Regions from separate parts of the Janthinobacterium rivuli genome, predicted to be linked through region 2. Evidence: predicted binding sites of a transcription regulator. Region 2 holds the regulator's gene; each other region holds the start of a gene.
What was found. The regulator FNR, encoded in region 2, switches genes on or off when oxygen is low (the NO sensors DNR and NnrR bind a similar motif). The targets are predictions, from matches to a motif close to TTGATNNNNATCAA.
Positions count from the first base shown of each region.

Region 1: P9875_RS15720 (serine protein kinase) is a predicted target of FNR. The motif match lies at 1,472-1,485, and genes of this name have one in related genera.
Region 3: P9875_RS14435 (PHA/PHB synthase family protein) is a predicted target of FNR. The motif match lies at 2,084-2,097, and genes of this name have one in related genera.
Region 4: ubiU (ubiquinone anaerobic biosynthesis protein UbiU) is a predicted target of FNR. The motif match lies at 1,468-1,481, and genes of this name have one in related genera.

Region 1 covers NZ_CP121464.1:3,489,870-3,493,606, forward strand. The annotation lists gene P9875_RS15720 (serine protein kinase) at 1-1,260, opposite strand, end outside; gene P9875_RS15725 (hypothetical protein) at 1,545-2,723, shown strand; gene P9875_RS15730 (hypothetical protein) at 2,883-3,215, shown strand; gene P9875_RS15735 (catalase) at 3,307-3,737, opposite strand, start outside.
Region 2 covers NZ_CP121464.1:290,021-293,757, reverse strand. The annotation lists gene P9875_RS01235 (response regulator) at 1-1,851, opposite strand, end outside; gene fnr (fumarate/nitrate reduction transcriptional regulator Fnr) at 2,091-2,849, shown strand; gene P9875_RS01225 (FixH family protein) at 2,853-3,377, opposite strand; gene ccoG (cytochrome c oxidase accessory protein CcoG) at 3,432-3,737, opposite strand, start outside.
Region 3 covers NZ_CP121464.1:3,166,616-3,170,352, reverse strand. The annotation lists gene P9875_RS14450 (glutathione S-transferase family protein) at 1-614, opposite strand, end outside; gene gcvA (transcriptional regulator GcvA) at 740-1,642, shown strand; gene P9875_RS14440 (hypothetical protein) at 1,639-1,878, opposite strand; gene P9875_RS14435 (PHA/PHB synthase family protein) at 2,150-3,737, shown strand, end outside.
Region 4 covers NZ_CP121464.1:2,623,920-2,627,656, forward strand. The annotation lists gene P9875_RS12035 (ribonucleoside triphosphate reductase) at 1-847, opposite strand, end outside; gene P9875_RS12040 (hypothetical protein) at 966-1,382, opposite strand; gene ubiU (ubiquinone anaerobic biosynthesis protein UbiU) at 1,545-2,582, shown strand; gene ubiV (ubiquinone anaerobic biosynthesis protein UbiV) at 2,592-3,488, shown strand; gene ubiT (ubiquinone anaerobic biosynthesis accessory factor UbiT) at 3,509-3,737, shown strand, end outside.

The DNA of each region.
Region 1 (3,737 bases), 3.1 Mb from region 2:
GTCGCGTTCGCGCATGCGGCGGATGTCGGCCGGCTGCAAGTCGTCGACGTCTTCGTTGGCGTACACGCGCAGTTTCTTGACCAGTTCGGCCTCCTTGTCGTCGCCTTCGGGCAAACGGCTGAGGATGGCAAACACGGCCGCCGCATGCAGCACGTGCGGATCGAGGTGCACGTCGCGGAAGGCGGGTGCGGCCGCCAGGATCAGCTTGCGGTAAATGCGCGCTTCCTCGCGGTAGTTGAGGGTATAGGGCACTTGCACGATGACCATGCGGTCGAGCAGCGCCTCGTTTTCGCTTTCTTGCAGAAATTTGCGAAATTCGGCCAGGTTCGTGTGCGCGAGGATGGTTTCGTCGAGGTAAATCAGGGGAAAGCGCGAGACCTTGACATTCTTTTCCTGTGTCAGGGTCAGCAGCAGGTAGAGAAATTCCCGCTTGACCTTGAGGATCTCGATCATTTCCAGCATGCCCCGGCTGGCCGCATACACGGCGCCGGACCACGACCAGGCGCGCGGGTCGCCTTCGTCGCCGTACTGCGCCACTTTCGACAGGTCGACGGAGCCGACCAGGTCGGCCAGGTCGGCCGTGGTGGGATCGTGCGGCGCATACGTGCCGATGCCGCACCGGCCCGCCTCGGACAGGTGGATGCGCTCGACGGGCATGCGCAGGAAGTCGCCCGCATATTGTTCTTCCAGGCGGGCGCGGCAGTGTGGACACAGTTCGCCGTGCAGCTCGGCATCATAGCTGGCGCGAAAGTCGGCGCGCATGCTGTGCGGCACCAGATGCAGCGGCGACTCGTGCACGGGACAGCCGGCGATGCCGTACAGCGCGCCTTCGCTGCTGTGGCTGTATTCTTCCAGCCCCCGCTTGAGCAGGATTACCATGGTCGACTTGCCGCCCGATGGCGGCCCCAGCAACAGCAGCATGCGCCGGCCCACCTCGGAGCCGGCAGCCGCCGCCTTGAAGTAGGCGGCAACCCGGTCGATCGCCTCGTCGATGCCGAACAGCTCGTCGTCGAACAGGCGGCAGCGGAAACGTCCCGCGTCGTCCGTCTGGCCGTTCCAGCGCATCATGTCCCACAGGTACTGGTGCGCGCTGCGCGTCAGCAGGGCGGCGCGGCCGGGCAGGATCTGCTCGATGAAGTCGGCGAAACTGCCGCGCCAGGGGCTGATGCGGTGTTTTTCCGCCCAGGCCGCCATGCCGTGCATAAAACCGGCATGCTGGCCTGCCTGCTCGCCCGCGGGCGCGTCGTCTTGGCGTGTCATGTCTTGGCGTGTCATACCAGGGCTCGTCATTGTTTCCCCATCCATACCGTTGCTGCCGTGGAGCAGCCGTGGAGCAGGCCCGGTTCCAGCCTGTCAGTCAAGTATACGGCGCAGCCTCTGGCCGCACGCCTGATCTCGCTCAACCCAGACGACGGAACTATTTTGATCCTCGCTCGCCCTTGCAGGAAGGGCGGCCATGTGTCGGCGCGGTTCAATCCAGATCAATACCGGCCGGCGCAGCCCGCCCACACTGGTGCTTCGAAATGACCAACGAGGAGAACATCATGATAGGTAACGAGAATGGTTTCAGCGCCCCGCCTGGCGGCAGCGGCAGGGGGCAAAGCGCGGATGATGAAGAGGCCGTCGGGCAATTTTCCGCCCCCGGCGAAGACGACAATACGATCGAGAGCGCGTCCGTCTCGGACGTGCCCGACGCTTTGAGCGGCGTCAGCATGGAATTGCTGGAAATCAAGCGCAGCATCGAAGACGGCATGCGCCAGTCCATTTCCCAGGCGGCCGGCGTGCGCGCGGCCGACGCCTTCAGTGACGGCGGCAATATCCAGGGTGTGTCCATCGGCCTGGGCGAGGGCGCCAGCGACAGCTCGTCCGGCGAGCCAGGCTTGCCGGCCCTGACCCTGTACGTGGCCGAGCCCACTTCCGTCGACCGCGCCAAGGCCGCCATCGTGGGAGCCATGGGCGTGCGCGCCGTGGCCAGCGACAACGTGCCCGTCAACATCGTCGTCACGGGCGTGATCGATGCGCAACCGCACCGTTTCCGCCTGCGTCCGGCGCCGGGCGGCGTGTCCGTCGGGCATTTCCGCATCACGGCCGGCACCATCGGCTGCCTGGCCGTGGGGCGCAGCGCGCCGCGCAACAGCCGCTTGATGATACTTAGCAATAACCACGTGCTGGCCAATTCCAATGGCGGCGTGTTCAACGACTGCATCGTGCAGCCTGGCCCCATCGACGGCGGCCGCTGCCCGCAAGACCAGGTGGCCGTGCTTGAACGCTTCGTGCCCATCAATTTCAGCGGCGGCGTCAATTTTGTCGATTGCGCCACCGGCTGGGCCTGGCCAGACAGGGTGCGTCCCGAACTGGTCTACCTGAGCGGCGGGGTGCCCGCCTACTTCCGCATCAGCAATGCGCTGGTGGCGCCCGCGCTGGGCATGATGGTCGGCAAGTCCGGCCGCACGACGCAGTTGACGCAGGGCCGTATCACGGGCCTGGGCGCCACCATCAACGTCAATTACGGCGGCGGCAGGATCGCGCTGTTCCAGGACCAGATCGCCATCACGGGGGTGAGCGGGGCGTTCAGCGCGGGAGGCGACTCCGGCTCGTCCATCTGGACCTGGAACCAGCAGCGCAATCCCGTCGGTCTGCTGTTTGCGGGCGGCAATAACATCACCTTTGCCAACCAGATGCGGCGCGTGGTGGTGGCGCTCGACATCAATTTGTACACCTGAGCACGCTTTCAAGACCAGGCGAGGCGCCTTGCATAACGCCACTTTTTGCACGATGATGATCTTGGGCAAGGGACGCCGCCACGCCTGGTTCGGGCTGGCGAAGCGTGCTGCAACGCCGGATGGGCGGGTGTATCATGGAAGGCATCAGGAGGGTCTGTCATGTCAAACAGTAAATTCGCACAATCGCCATCTGCCGTCTTCGAGGACGCCGCCATGCCGTATTTGCCGGATGAGACCCCTGGACAGGGCATGGGACAGTACGCCCCTGCCGCGCCCCAGGGCCGCCTGGAAGCGGCAAAGCGCCGCAACGAGCGGGCGCTGATGGCCATCGATGGCGTGGAAGGCGTCAGCGTGGGGCAAACGGCCGTGGGCAAGGAGGCACTCGTCGTGTACCTGCGCGACTCGTCCGTCAAGCGGCGCGTACCGTTGCAGGTCGAAGGTTATCCGGTGGAAACGAGCATCACGGGCCAGATCGATATCCAGCGCTGGTAGGCAAGCTGGCCTGGCAGCTTGGGCCTCATGCCGCGGATGGCTGCGGCGGAAGGCCCGTTGCCAGGCCATCCGGATTCACTTTCAGGCTGCCTTATTTACTCAGGCGGCCGATCGCTTCGGCCACGCCCGCGCCATAGGCGGGGTCGCACAGGGTGCAGTTGCCGATGTGGCGTTGCTTGACTTGTTCCGAGGCGCCCGAGATGGCGCGCGCCGTGTTGTCGAACAAGGCTTGCTGCTGCGCCGCGCTCATCAGGCGGAACAGGGCGCGCGGCTGCGAATAGTAATCCTCGTCGACCCGGTGGTTCCAGTGGTCGGCCGCGCCCTCGATGCTGAGCGGCGGCTCGCGGAAGTCCGGTTGCTCGGCCCATTCCTGCTCGCTGTTCGGTTCATAGCCCAGGGTGCCGCCCATGTTGCCGTCGACCCGCATCTGGCCATCGCGGTGGTAGCTGTGGAACGGGCACTTCGGTGCGTTGACGGGGATATGGCTGTGGTTGACGCCGAGGCGGTAGCGCTGCGCGTCGC
Region 2 (3,737 bases):
CGTTTCCGCCGGCTGCGCCAGCATCTCGAAGGGCACGCTAAACCAGAAGCGGCTGCCCTTGCCTTCGCTGCTGGCGACGGCGATGTCGCCGCCCATCATGTGGATCAGCTGCTTGCTGATGGCCAGGCCCAGGCCCGTGCCGCCGAAGCGCCGCGTGATGCTCTGGTCGCCCTGCGAAAACGCGGCGAACAGCTGCTGTTGCTGCAGTTCCGTCATGCCGATGCCCGTGTCGCGCACTTCGAAGCGCAGCCAGGCGCGGCCGCTCTCTCTCTCGGCCAGGCTGACGGCCACCACCACTTCGCCGCTCTCGGTAAATTTGATGGCGTTGCCGGCCAGGTTGACGAGGATTTGCTGCAGGCGCTGGGCGTCGCCCACCAGGCGCCGCGGCACGTCGGGTTCGACGGCGATGGCCAGTTCCAGTTCCTTTTCGCCCGCATTCATCGTCATCGTCGTGGCCAGGGTATTCATGACTTCGTCGAGGTCGAATTCGACGGGCGACAATTCCATGCGGCGCGCCTCGATCTTCGAATAGTCGAGCACGTCGTTGAGGATGCCCAGCAGCGACTGGCCCGCCACTCTGACCATGGTCAGATACTTGCGCTGTTCCGTGTCGAGTCTGGTATTGCCCAGCAAATACACCATGCCCAGCACGGCATTGAGGGGCGTGCGGATTTCATGGCTCATGTTGGCCACGAAATCGCTCTTCGCGCGGTTGGCCGCCTCGGCCCGGTCGCGTTCCTGCTCCAGCTCCGCCGCGCGCGCTTCGAGTTCCTGCTGCAGGCGGTCGCGTTCGCTCATCAGGCCGTTGAACGCTTCCGTCAGTTCGCCGATCTCGTCGCGCTGCTGCACCGGCACGGGGGTGAAACGGCTGCCGCTGGTGCGCAGGGCCAGCAGGGTGTCGCGCAGGCGCACCAGCGGCGACAGCAGGCGCACGGTGACCCAGCCCAGAACAAAGGCGGCCAGCAGCGAGGCAAGGATGCTCCACAGCACCAGCCGGTACAGCACGCCATCGAATGGTTCGAAGGCATCGTCGACGGGCAGCGAGCTGGCCAGCAGCCAGTTCACCGATTTCAGGCGCTTGAAGCTGTTGACGGCCGTGATGCCGCGGCTGTTGGTGCTGACCATGCTGCCTTCGCCATCTTCCTTCAGCAGCTGGGTCGTCGTCAGATTGGCGTTCGGCTGGCGCGGCTGCAGCAAACGGCTGGTATCGGGGTGCAGCACGTAGCGCGGCACGGCGCCGCGCGTGAGGATGAAGTAATAGCCGCTCTTGCCGACCTTTTCCGAGCGCAAACGCCCCAGCAGATTGTCCTTGTACAGGCGCAGCACGCCGATCACCACGCCGGCCACCTGGCCATCGGCGGTGAGCACGGGCGCCACCATCTGCACGATGGGCATGCCGCTCGACTTGCCCAGCATCGGTTCGGTGATCATGGGCTGGCGCGTGCGCAGGACGGTCTGGAAATACTCGCGCTCGGCAACATTGATGCCGGCGCGCCCCGGCACTTCCGGCATGTCGGCCACGACGGCGCCTTGCGCGTCGAGCACCAGCACGTCGTCGAACAGCACCAGCATCGAGCGGCGCGAATAGTATTCGCGCAATTGGGCGGGCCGGGCGATCAGTTCCGGCGGCTGCTGCCGGGCCGTCAGGGTGACGATCTGCAGCAGCATGCCCAGCTTGTCGTCGAGCTCGGCAGCGGTGCGGCTGATCAGGGATGACTGCTGGCTCAGCAGTACTCGGGTGAAGTCGTCGCGCATGTGCTGCACCTGGATCATGGTGACCAGCGCGATCATGGCGATCGAGGTCAGGCTGGTGGCCAGCGCGACTTTTGCTTTGATGCCGAGAGGCTTCATGATTTCCTTTTCAGTACCGGACGGCACAGGCGGCAAGTAATGCTGTCAGGAATTTTCCTATCAATACCCCAGCTTGGCAAGCGGCGCCGCGCAAATTGCCCTCCCCGCATGGGCTTTTGACGATGTTGCCATATAATTAAAGTCGGAACGTCGTTTATTCAGCGAAATTGCCGTGAAATTGGCACACGGCAACCCTGTATGCAGTAAACTTGTTGTTGCATTTTCTAAAAGGTACCGACATGACTGAAGCGCTACTCACTCCAACCTTGCCTACAGTGAACGTGGAAGCGTTGCGTGCGCGATGCTCGACCTGCAGCATGCATCAATTGTGCCTGCCGATGGGCCTCGATATGGGCGACATGGACAGGCTGGACCAGATCATCGGCCGCCGCCGCAAGATCGTGCGCGGCGCCTCGCTGTTCCGCATCGGCGACTCGTTCCAGAACCTGTACGCGATCCGCCTGGGGCACTTCAAGACGTACCAGATCAATCCCGGTGGCGAAGAGCAGGTGACGGGCTTTCAGATGGCCGGCGAACTGCTGGGCATGGACGCCATCAGCGCCGACCGCCACCACTGTAATGCGGTGGCGCTGGAAGACAGCGAAGTGTGTGAAATCCCGTTTTCCAGCCTGGAACAATTGCTGGGCAATATGCCGACCCTGCTGCGCCATTTCCACCGCATGATGAGTCAGGAAATCACGCGCGAGCAAAGCGTCATGCTATTGCTGGGCAATATGCAGGCGACGCAGCGTTTTGCCGCCTTCATCGTCAACCTGGCGTCGCGCTATGAAGCGCGCGGCTATTCGAGCAGCAAATTCCAGCTGCGCATGTCGCGCGAGGAAATCGGCAACTACCTGGGCCTGACCATCGAAAGCGTCAGCCGCCTGCTGTCGAAGTTCAAGAAGGAAGGCTGGCTGCGCGTCTCGAACCGAGAAATTGAAATCTTGCAGCCGGCAAAATTGAAGGCCATCACGGCCGGTACCGACGTCTGCAAATAAGGCCTACAGCTCTTCATCGGCGTGCAGCGCGATGCTGCGTTGCAGCGGCCAGGTCCAGATGCCGGACAGGCGCCACTCGCGTTTGTCGTTTTCCACCAGCACTTGCCAGCGGCTGCGCTCGAGCATCGGCAGCGCCACCGAGAAATTGCCGGCCGCATCGGGCCGCACCAGCAGCTTGATGTCCTTTTCCGGCAGGGTCGCATGCGCCAGGTGCAGCTGCAGCGGACCCTGGTAAGCTTTGCCGAAGCTGTGCACGGAACCACTGAGGCGCGCTGACGCCACGTCGTAGGACAAGCTGGTAGCCATCGCCAGGTCGCTGGCGATCGTGTCGCGCTTCAAATCCTGGTTGATCGCCTTGCCCTGCTTGTAATAGTCGCCCACCACCAGCGCATCGGGCTGCGTAAACGCGATATAGCCCATGAAGCTGCCGACGACCACGGACAGGCCGGGACCGATCATCAGCAGCCATGGCCAGCGATGCTTGTACCACGGTGCAACGGGAGGCTGCAGTTTCAGACTGTCGGACATGGTATTTCTCCTGTGTAAACGGCCAGTCCCCATGCGGGAACCGGCCTTCCTGCTTTAACGCGGCACGATGAATACCGCGCTTTCGCGCACATGCAGCGAGGGGTTGTCCAGCGATTGCAATTCGATCGCAATCTTGTTCGAACCCTTCTCGCCGACGCCGTGCGGCACGCGCAGGCGGATCGGCCAGCCCAGCGTTTCCGTCGGCTGCAAGGTCACTTCTTCACGCGTCAGCAAGGTCAGGCCCGGCAAGCCGGAAGCGCTGATCTTGAAATGCTGGCTTTGCTCGGACGTGTTCATGATCTGCAGGCGGTAGACGTTTTCGATCATGCCGTCTTCCACTTCGCGTCCCATCGAACCGCG
Region 3 (3,737 bases), 2.9 Mb from region 2:
AGCTGCACGGCCGGGCGGGCCGCCACGCGGGCGTACCAGGCGCCCACGTGCGGCCAGTCATCGAGCTTGAAACCGATCAGGTCGGCGATATGCAGCCAGCCAAAGCTGGCGATGTCGGCGATGGAATAGGCGTCGCCGCCCAGGTAGGCGTGGTTCGCCAGGCGGCCATCCATGCTGGACAGCGCCGCGCCGCACAACTGGCGAAAGTGCGCCGTGGCGGCCGCATTCGCGCCTGCCTCGGCGATCTCGAAATGCACGCGCTGGCCCAGCATCGGCCCCATGCTGGCCGCGTGGAATTGCAGCCAGGTGATGGCGGCCCAGCGCTGCGCGGGCGCCTTCGGCAGCAGCCGCCCCGTTTTCCCGGCCAGGTACAGCAGGATGGCGGCCGATTCGAACACGGTGACGCCCGTGTCGTGGTCGACCAGCACGGGAATGCGTCCATGCGGATTGAGGGCCAGGAAAGCGGGCAAGCGGTGTTCGCCCTGCTCGATGCGCACGTGGCGCAATTGGTAGGGCAAACCCAGTTCGGCCAGCGCGATGGTGGCTTTGAAACCGTTGGGCGAGCTGTCGGTGTAGAGTTCAAGCGAACCGGCCGGGGATGTGATGCTGTGCATGGAGTGTCCTGTTGATATAGTTTTACTGAAGTACAATCAGCCTTGTAAACACCGCCATCCTCGTTGTTATCCTCAAAGAATGGAAACGATGATTTTTAGTGTCTGGCTATAGAAAAACTATATCAATGAAACATCCTTTACCACTCCAGGCGTTGCGCGCCTTTGTCGAAGTGGGCCAGCGCGGCAGCATCAAGGCGGCCGCCGAGGCGCTGCACGTGACGTCGGGCGCCGTCAGCCAGCAAATCCGCCTGCTCGAAGATCGGGTCGGCATGCCCCTGTTTACGCGCGAACGCCAGGGCCTGCGCCTGACCGAGGCGGGCGCCAGGGTCCACCCCGCCCTGCTGGGCGCCTTCGCGCAGATCGCCGGCGCCAGCCAGGCGCTGGAAGACATGGGCGCGCGCCAGACGCTGACCGTCAGCACGGTCGCCACGTTTGCCGCCGCGTGGCTGGTGCCGAGGCTGGGCCGCTTCAACCAGCGCCATCCGCAAATCGAGGTACGCGTGGAAGCGACATCGGCCCTCGTCGACCTGCGCCGCGACCGGGTCGACGTGGCCTTGCGCCACGGCCTGGGCGACTATCCGGGCTTGCAGGTGACACGCTTGATGGCGCCCGTGCTGGTACCCGTCGCCAGCCCAGCCCTGATGGCGGGCCAGCCGTCCATCGCCACGCCGGCCGATTGCCTGCGCTACCCGCTGCTGCACGATACGGACCGCGCCGACTGGACCCTGTGGCTGGCCGCGCACGGCGCGCCGGACGACAGCGAGGATGCGGCGCGGGCGCTGCGCGGCTCGGCCTTCGAAGATGATTTTCTGTTGATACGCGCGGCCGAGGCGGGCCAGGGCCTGGCCCTGGTGCCGCAGCTGTACGCGCAGGAGGAGATCGCCGCCGGGCGCCTGGTGCAAGTGCTGGACTTGCCCTGGCCCGCGCGCTTTGCCTACTATCTGGTGACGCGGCCCGACGCGGCCACGCGCCCCGCCGTGCAGGCCTTCATGGCATGGATCTGCGAGGAAGCGCAGGCCGCGCGCTAGAGTGCATGGCCGCCGGCCGCGCACGACACCACGCCGCACATGGTGGTAAACAGCACCGGCACGCCGGCGCGCCCCGTGGCGATGCAGGCCGCAGCCGGCACCACGGCCAGCAACAGGGCCAGGTAGCCGATTGCCTTCAGGCGCCGCGCGGAAGAACGACGCACGCCCCCGGCTGCCCCGCGTAAATAGCCTCTGGCCGCCTCTTCGTTGCCGCTTGCCGACATTTTCGTATGCATGTCCATCTCCTCCATCCATAGTGACCGGTCTTGCCTCACTGCATTTTGCTACATAAATTTACCAAATACAATAAATAAATTCACGAATAAATCGCTTTTCTTTATTTCATCACGAAAAACAATGAAATTACGATATTCGATTAAATCTTTTTTAGTCGCACTTGCCATCAGGCGGCAAGCCACATGGGCACGCATCCGGTCAAACTTGATGTAGATCATAATTTTTTGAACAAGCTCTTGCTATCCTGTAAAAAAATGACGGGAGCACCGGATGAGCAAGACGCAGCCGAGCGACGCGCAGCACAACGTGGAACATGAGCGCCTGGGCAGCGCCTGGCAAGGCGTGCCGGCGCCCGGCTATCCGGAAAGCGCGCCGGAAGGCGCCACCCTGGATCTGCTGCTGAACGCCTGGCTGGGCAAGTTCACGGGCGGCATTTCGCCGGCCGCGCTGGGCAACGCGTATGCCGACTGGCTCGGCCACCTGGCGCTGGCGCCATCGAAGCAGCAAGCCCTGCTACAGGAAGCCTGGAAGAAGATCGGCCGCTGGCAACAGTACGCCATGCAATCGGCCCTGACCGGCGGCGACGCCAAACCGTGCATCGCGCCGCTGCCGCAGGACCGGCGCTTCGACGACCCGGCCTGGCGGCGCTGGCCGTACAACCTCGTCTACCAGGGCTTTTTGCTGCAGCAGCAGTGGTGGCACCGCGCCACCACGGGCGTGCGCGGCGTCTCGCCGCACCACGAGGATGTCGTCACGTTCACCGTGCGCCAGTGGCTCGACATGCTGGCGCCGTCGAACTTCGTGCCGACCAATCCCGTGGTGCAGCAATCGGCCCTGGAAAGCGGCTGCGCCAGCCTGGCGCGCGGCGCAGCGCATGCGGCCGCCGACTGGCAGCGCGCCGCCATGGGGCCGTATGCGCCCGACACGCGCCGTTACCAGGCAGGCCAGAACGTGGCCGTCACGCCGGGCAAGGTGGTCTACCGCAACGACCTGATCGAATTGATACAGTACGCGCCCACGACGGCGACGGTGCACGCGACGCCGCTGCTGTTCGTGCCGGCGTGGATCATGAAGTTCTATATTCTCGACCTGTCGCCGCACAATTCGCTGGTGCGCTACCTGGTGGACCAGGGCCACACGGTGTTCATGATTTCCTGGAAAAACCCGACGGAAGAAGACCGCGAGCTGTCGCTGGAAGACTACCGCCAGCTGGGCGTGATGGACGCGCTTGACGCCGTTGCCAGCATCGCGGGCGCGCCGCAGGTGCACGCTGTCGGCTACTGCCTGGGCGGCACCCTGCTGGCGATCGCCGCCGCGACCATGGCGCGCGATGGCGATGCGCGCCTGGCCAGCCTCACCATGCTGGCGTCGCAGGTGGACTTCAAGGAGCCGGGCGAACTGTCGCTGTTCATCGACGAGAGCCAGGTCAGCTTCCTGGAAGCGGCCATGTGGAAGCAGGGTTACCTCGACACGAAGCAGATGGCGGGCGCCTTCCAGCTGCTGCGCTCGAACGATCTGATCTGGTCGCGCCAGCTGCGCCACTACCTGCTGGGACAAGACGAGCAGGACAGCGACCTGATGGCCTGGAACGGCGACGCCACGCGCATGCCCTGCCGCATGCATTCGGAATACCTGCGCCGCCTGTTCCTGCACAACGACCTGGCCGAAGGCCGCTACCGCACGGCCGGCCGCCACATCGCCCTGCCCGACATCGATGCGCCCATCTTTGCCGTCGGCACCCTGACGGACCACGTGGCGCCATGGCGCTCCGTGTATAAACTGCAGCTGCTGACCGACACCGACGTCACCTTTTTGCTGACCTCGGGCGGCCACAATGCTGGCGTGGTCTCGCCGCCGG
Region 4 (3,737 bases), 2.3 Mb from region 2:
TGAGTTCCGAATTGATGAAGTTCTGGAAGTAGGGCAGGCCGTAGCGGGCCGTCATCTCGAACAGGCGTTCCGCGTTTTCGCTATGCCAGTCGAAATCCTCGGTGATGTTATAGGTGGGGATGGGGAAGGTGAAGACCCGGCCCTTGGCGTCGCCCGCCATCATGATCTCGATGTAGGCGCGGTTGATCATGTCCATCTCCGCCTGCAGCTCGCCATAGCTGAAGTCCATCTCCTGGCCGGCGATGACGGGAATCTGCTCGCGCAGGTCGTCCGGGCAGACCCAGTCGAACGTGAGGTTGGTGAACGGCGTCTGCGTGCCCCAGCGCGATGGCACGTTGAGGTTGAAGATCAGCTCCTGCATGTACTGGCGCACGTCTTCGTAGCGCAGGCTGTCCTTGCGGATGTAGGGCGCCATGTAAGTGTCGAAGGAGCTGAACGCCTGCGCGCCGGCCCACTCGTTTTGCAAGGTGCCGAGGAAATTGACGATCTGGCCGATGGCGCTCGACATGTGCTTCGGCGGGCCCGATTCGATCTTGCCCGGCACGCCATTCAAGCCTTCGTGCAGCAGGGTGCGCAGCGACCAGCCGGCGCAATAGCCGGCCAGCATGTCGAGGTCGTGGATGTGCAGCGCCGCTTCGCGGTGCGCCGCGCCCACTTCCGGCGGATACACCTGGTCCAGCCAGTAGTTGGCGATGACCTTGCCCGACACGTTGAGTATCAGGCCACCCAGCGAGTAGCCCTGGTTGGCATTGGCGTTGACACGCCAGTCGCGCCGGTCCAGGTATTCATTGATGGACGCGGCGACATCGACCTGGCCGCGTGTGGGGGAAACTGCATTCGTCGTCATGAAACCTCCAATAAACACAACATGCGGTGTTTTTATGAAGGTTATATACTAAATGTAGTGTCGTCAAAGGTGGCGTGCAGTTGCGTGACGAATCCTTGATGCAGGTGAAAAAACTACCTCAGCCGGTTTTGTTCCAGCGCGTTTCGCGCAGGATCAGCCAGCTCGCGCAAAAGAACGCGGCGCCGCAGGCGGCGATGCTGGCGACGGAGGCGGGCAGCACGTGCGCCCAGATTTCCAGCGGCGAGTAGGTGCTCCAGCTGGCCACGCGTGCGTCGAACGTCACGTAGTTCGCCAGCAGCCAGTAGATGGCCAGCAGGCCCGTGCAGATGGCGGCCTGGCGCAGCAGCGGCAATTGGCGGCGCGCGAACACGGCCAGCAGGAACAGCAGCAGCACGCCCGGATACGCGCCCAGCACTTCGGGCGACAGCACGGAGATGGTCCCTGCGTCATAGCCATCGGCCGGGCCGGCCCACTGCACTTGCAGCGCGGTGAGGAACAAGGTAAGCAGGAAAATCAGCAGCGGTTTGCGGGTCATGGCGGTCAATCGACGAGGGTGAAAAGTGGGGCATTTTACAGCCAGGTCAAGCAAGTTGAACGCGCGCCAGCCATGCATGCATTCCTTCACCTGCGTCAAGGACTGGGCGGCATGGGCGGGGCTATAGTCTGCACCCTGAGCCGATACAGGACTGTGAATATCATGATGCTTGATTCAACCACCGCCACCCGCGTGGCCGGACCGCTGGAACTGGTCTGCCCCGCCGGCAGCCTGCCTGCCTTGAAAGCGGCCGTCGACAATGGCGCCGACACCGTCTACCTGGGCTTTCGCGACGCCACCAATGCGCGCAATTTCGCCGGCCTCAATTTCGACGAGAAGGCCATCGCCGAGGGCGTGCGCTACGCCCATCAATATGGACGCAAGGTGCTGCTGGCGCTGAACACCTATCCGCAGCCGCACAACTGGGCCGTGTGGCGCAGCGCCATTGACCGCGCCGCGCAAGCCGGTATCGACGCCATGATCGTGGCCGATCCGGGCCTGATGGCGTATGCGGCCCAGCACCACCCGCAGCTGCGTTTGCACCTGTCCGTGCAAGGCTCGGCCACCAACTACGAAGCCATCAATTTTTATCATGAGCACTTCGGCATCGCCCGTGCCGTGCTGCCGCGCGTGCTGTCGATGGCGCAGGTCGAGCAATTGATCGCCAAGACGGAAGTCGAGATCGAGGTCTTCGGTTTCGGCAGCCTGTGCGTGATGGTCGAAGGGCGCTGCGCGCTGTCGTCGTATGCGACGGGCGAGGCGCCGAACACGCACGGCGTGTGTTCGCCGGCGAAATCCGTGCGCTGGCTGGAAACGCCGAAGGGCCTGGAATCGCGTCTGAACGGCGTGTTGATCGACCGCTATGCGCCCGGTGAAAACGCCAGCTATCCCACCCTGTGCAAGGGGCGTTTCGAAGTCAATGACGAAGAGTATTACGCCATCGAGGAACCGGCCAGCCTGAACACGCTGGCGCTGCTGCCGCAACTGATCGCCATGGGCGTGCGCGCCGTGAAAATCGAAGGACGCCAGCGCAGTCCCGCCTATGTGGCGCAGGTGACGCGCGTGTGGCGCGAAGCGATTGACGCCTGCCGCGAAGGCAATGCGCGCTACGCCGTCAAGCCGGGCTGGATGGCGGCCATGGACAAGCTGGCCGAGGGCCAGCAGCACACCCTCGGCGCTTACCATAGATCTTGGAAATAAAGGATGAACATGCTGAAGCTTTCTTTGGGCCCCTTGCTGTACTACTGGCCGCGCGCCACCGTCTTCGAGTTTTACCAGCAGATCGCCGGCACGGCCGTCGATATCGTGTATCTGGGCGAAACCGTCTGTTCGCGCCGGCATGAGGTACGCCTGGCCGACTGGCTCGATATCGCCGACATGCTGGCCGCCGCCGGCAAGGAAGTGGTGCTGTCGACGCAGGCGCTGATCGAGGCGGGCGCGGAACTGGCGACCCTGCGCCGCATCACGGGCAATGGCCGCTACGGCGTCGAGGCAAACGACATGGGCGCCGTGCACTGCATGGAAAAGGGCACATCCTTCGTCGCCGGCCCCCATCTGAACCTTTTCAATGGCCCCAGCCTGCAGTTGCTGGCGCGCCTCGGCGCGCGGCGCTGGGTGATGCCGCTGGAAATGGGGCAGACGGCGCTGGCCGAGATGCAGCGCCAGAAACCGGAAGGGCTGGAGACGGAAGTGTTCGCCTACGGCCGCATGCCGCTGGCGTTTTCCGCGCGCTGCTTCACGGCGCGCAACCGCAACCTGCCGAAGGACGATTGCGGCTACAGCTGTCTGGAAGAGCCGGACGGCCTGCTGCTGCGCACGCGCGACGAAGTGCCGTTCCTCGTGTTGAACGGCACGCAGACGCAGTCGGCGCTCGTCTACAACCTGGTGCGCGAACTCGACGCCATGCGCGACATGGGCGTGGCGGTGGCGCGTATCAGCCCGCAGGCCATGCATACGGAACAGGTGATCGCCATCTTTGACCGCGCCCGCCGCGGCCAGGTCAGCGGCATCGGCGCCCAGGCCCAGCTGGCGGCCTGCCAGCCGGCCGGCGCCTGTGACGGTTACTGGCATGGCCAGCCCGGCATGGAACAGCACGCCGCCCATTGAACGCATTGAAAGGAAGCACCATGCAAGATCAACTGGAAAGATTGCCCGTCCCGGCCAAGCCACCCATGAGCAAGCCCGCCGTGTCGTACCGTCTGCCCGAACCGCTGGCCGAATTGCTGTCCAAGCTGCCGCCGTATCCCGCCTCCTGGCTGTTCGTACAAGGCTTGAACCGCCTGCTGGCGCCGCAATTGCCCGACGACGTGCGGCGCAGCCTGGAAGGGCGCAGCCTGCGTTTGCGGCTGCTGGACG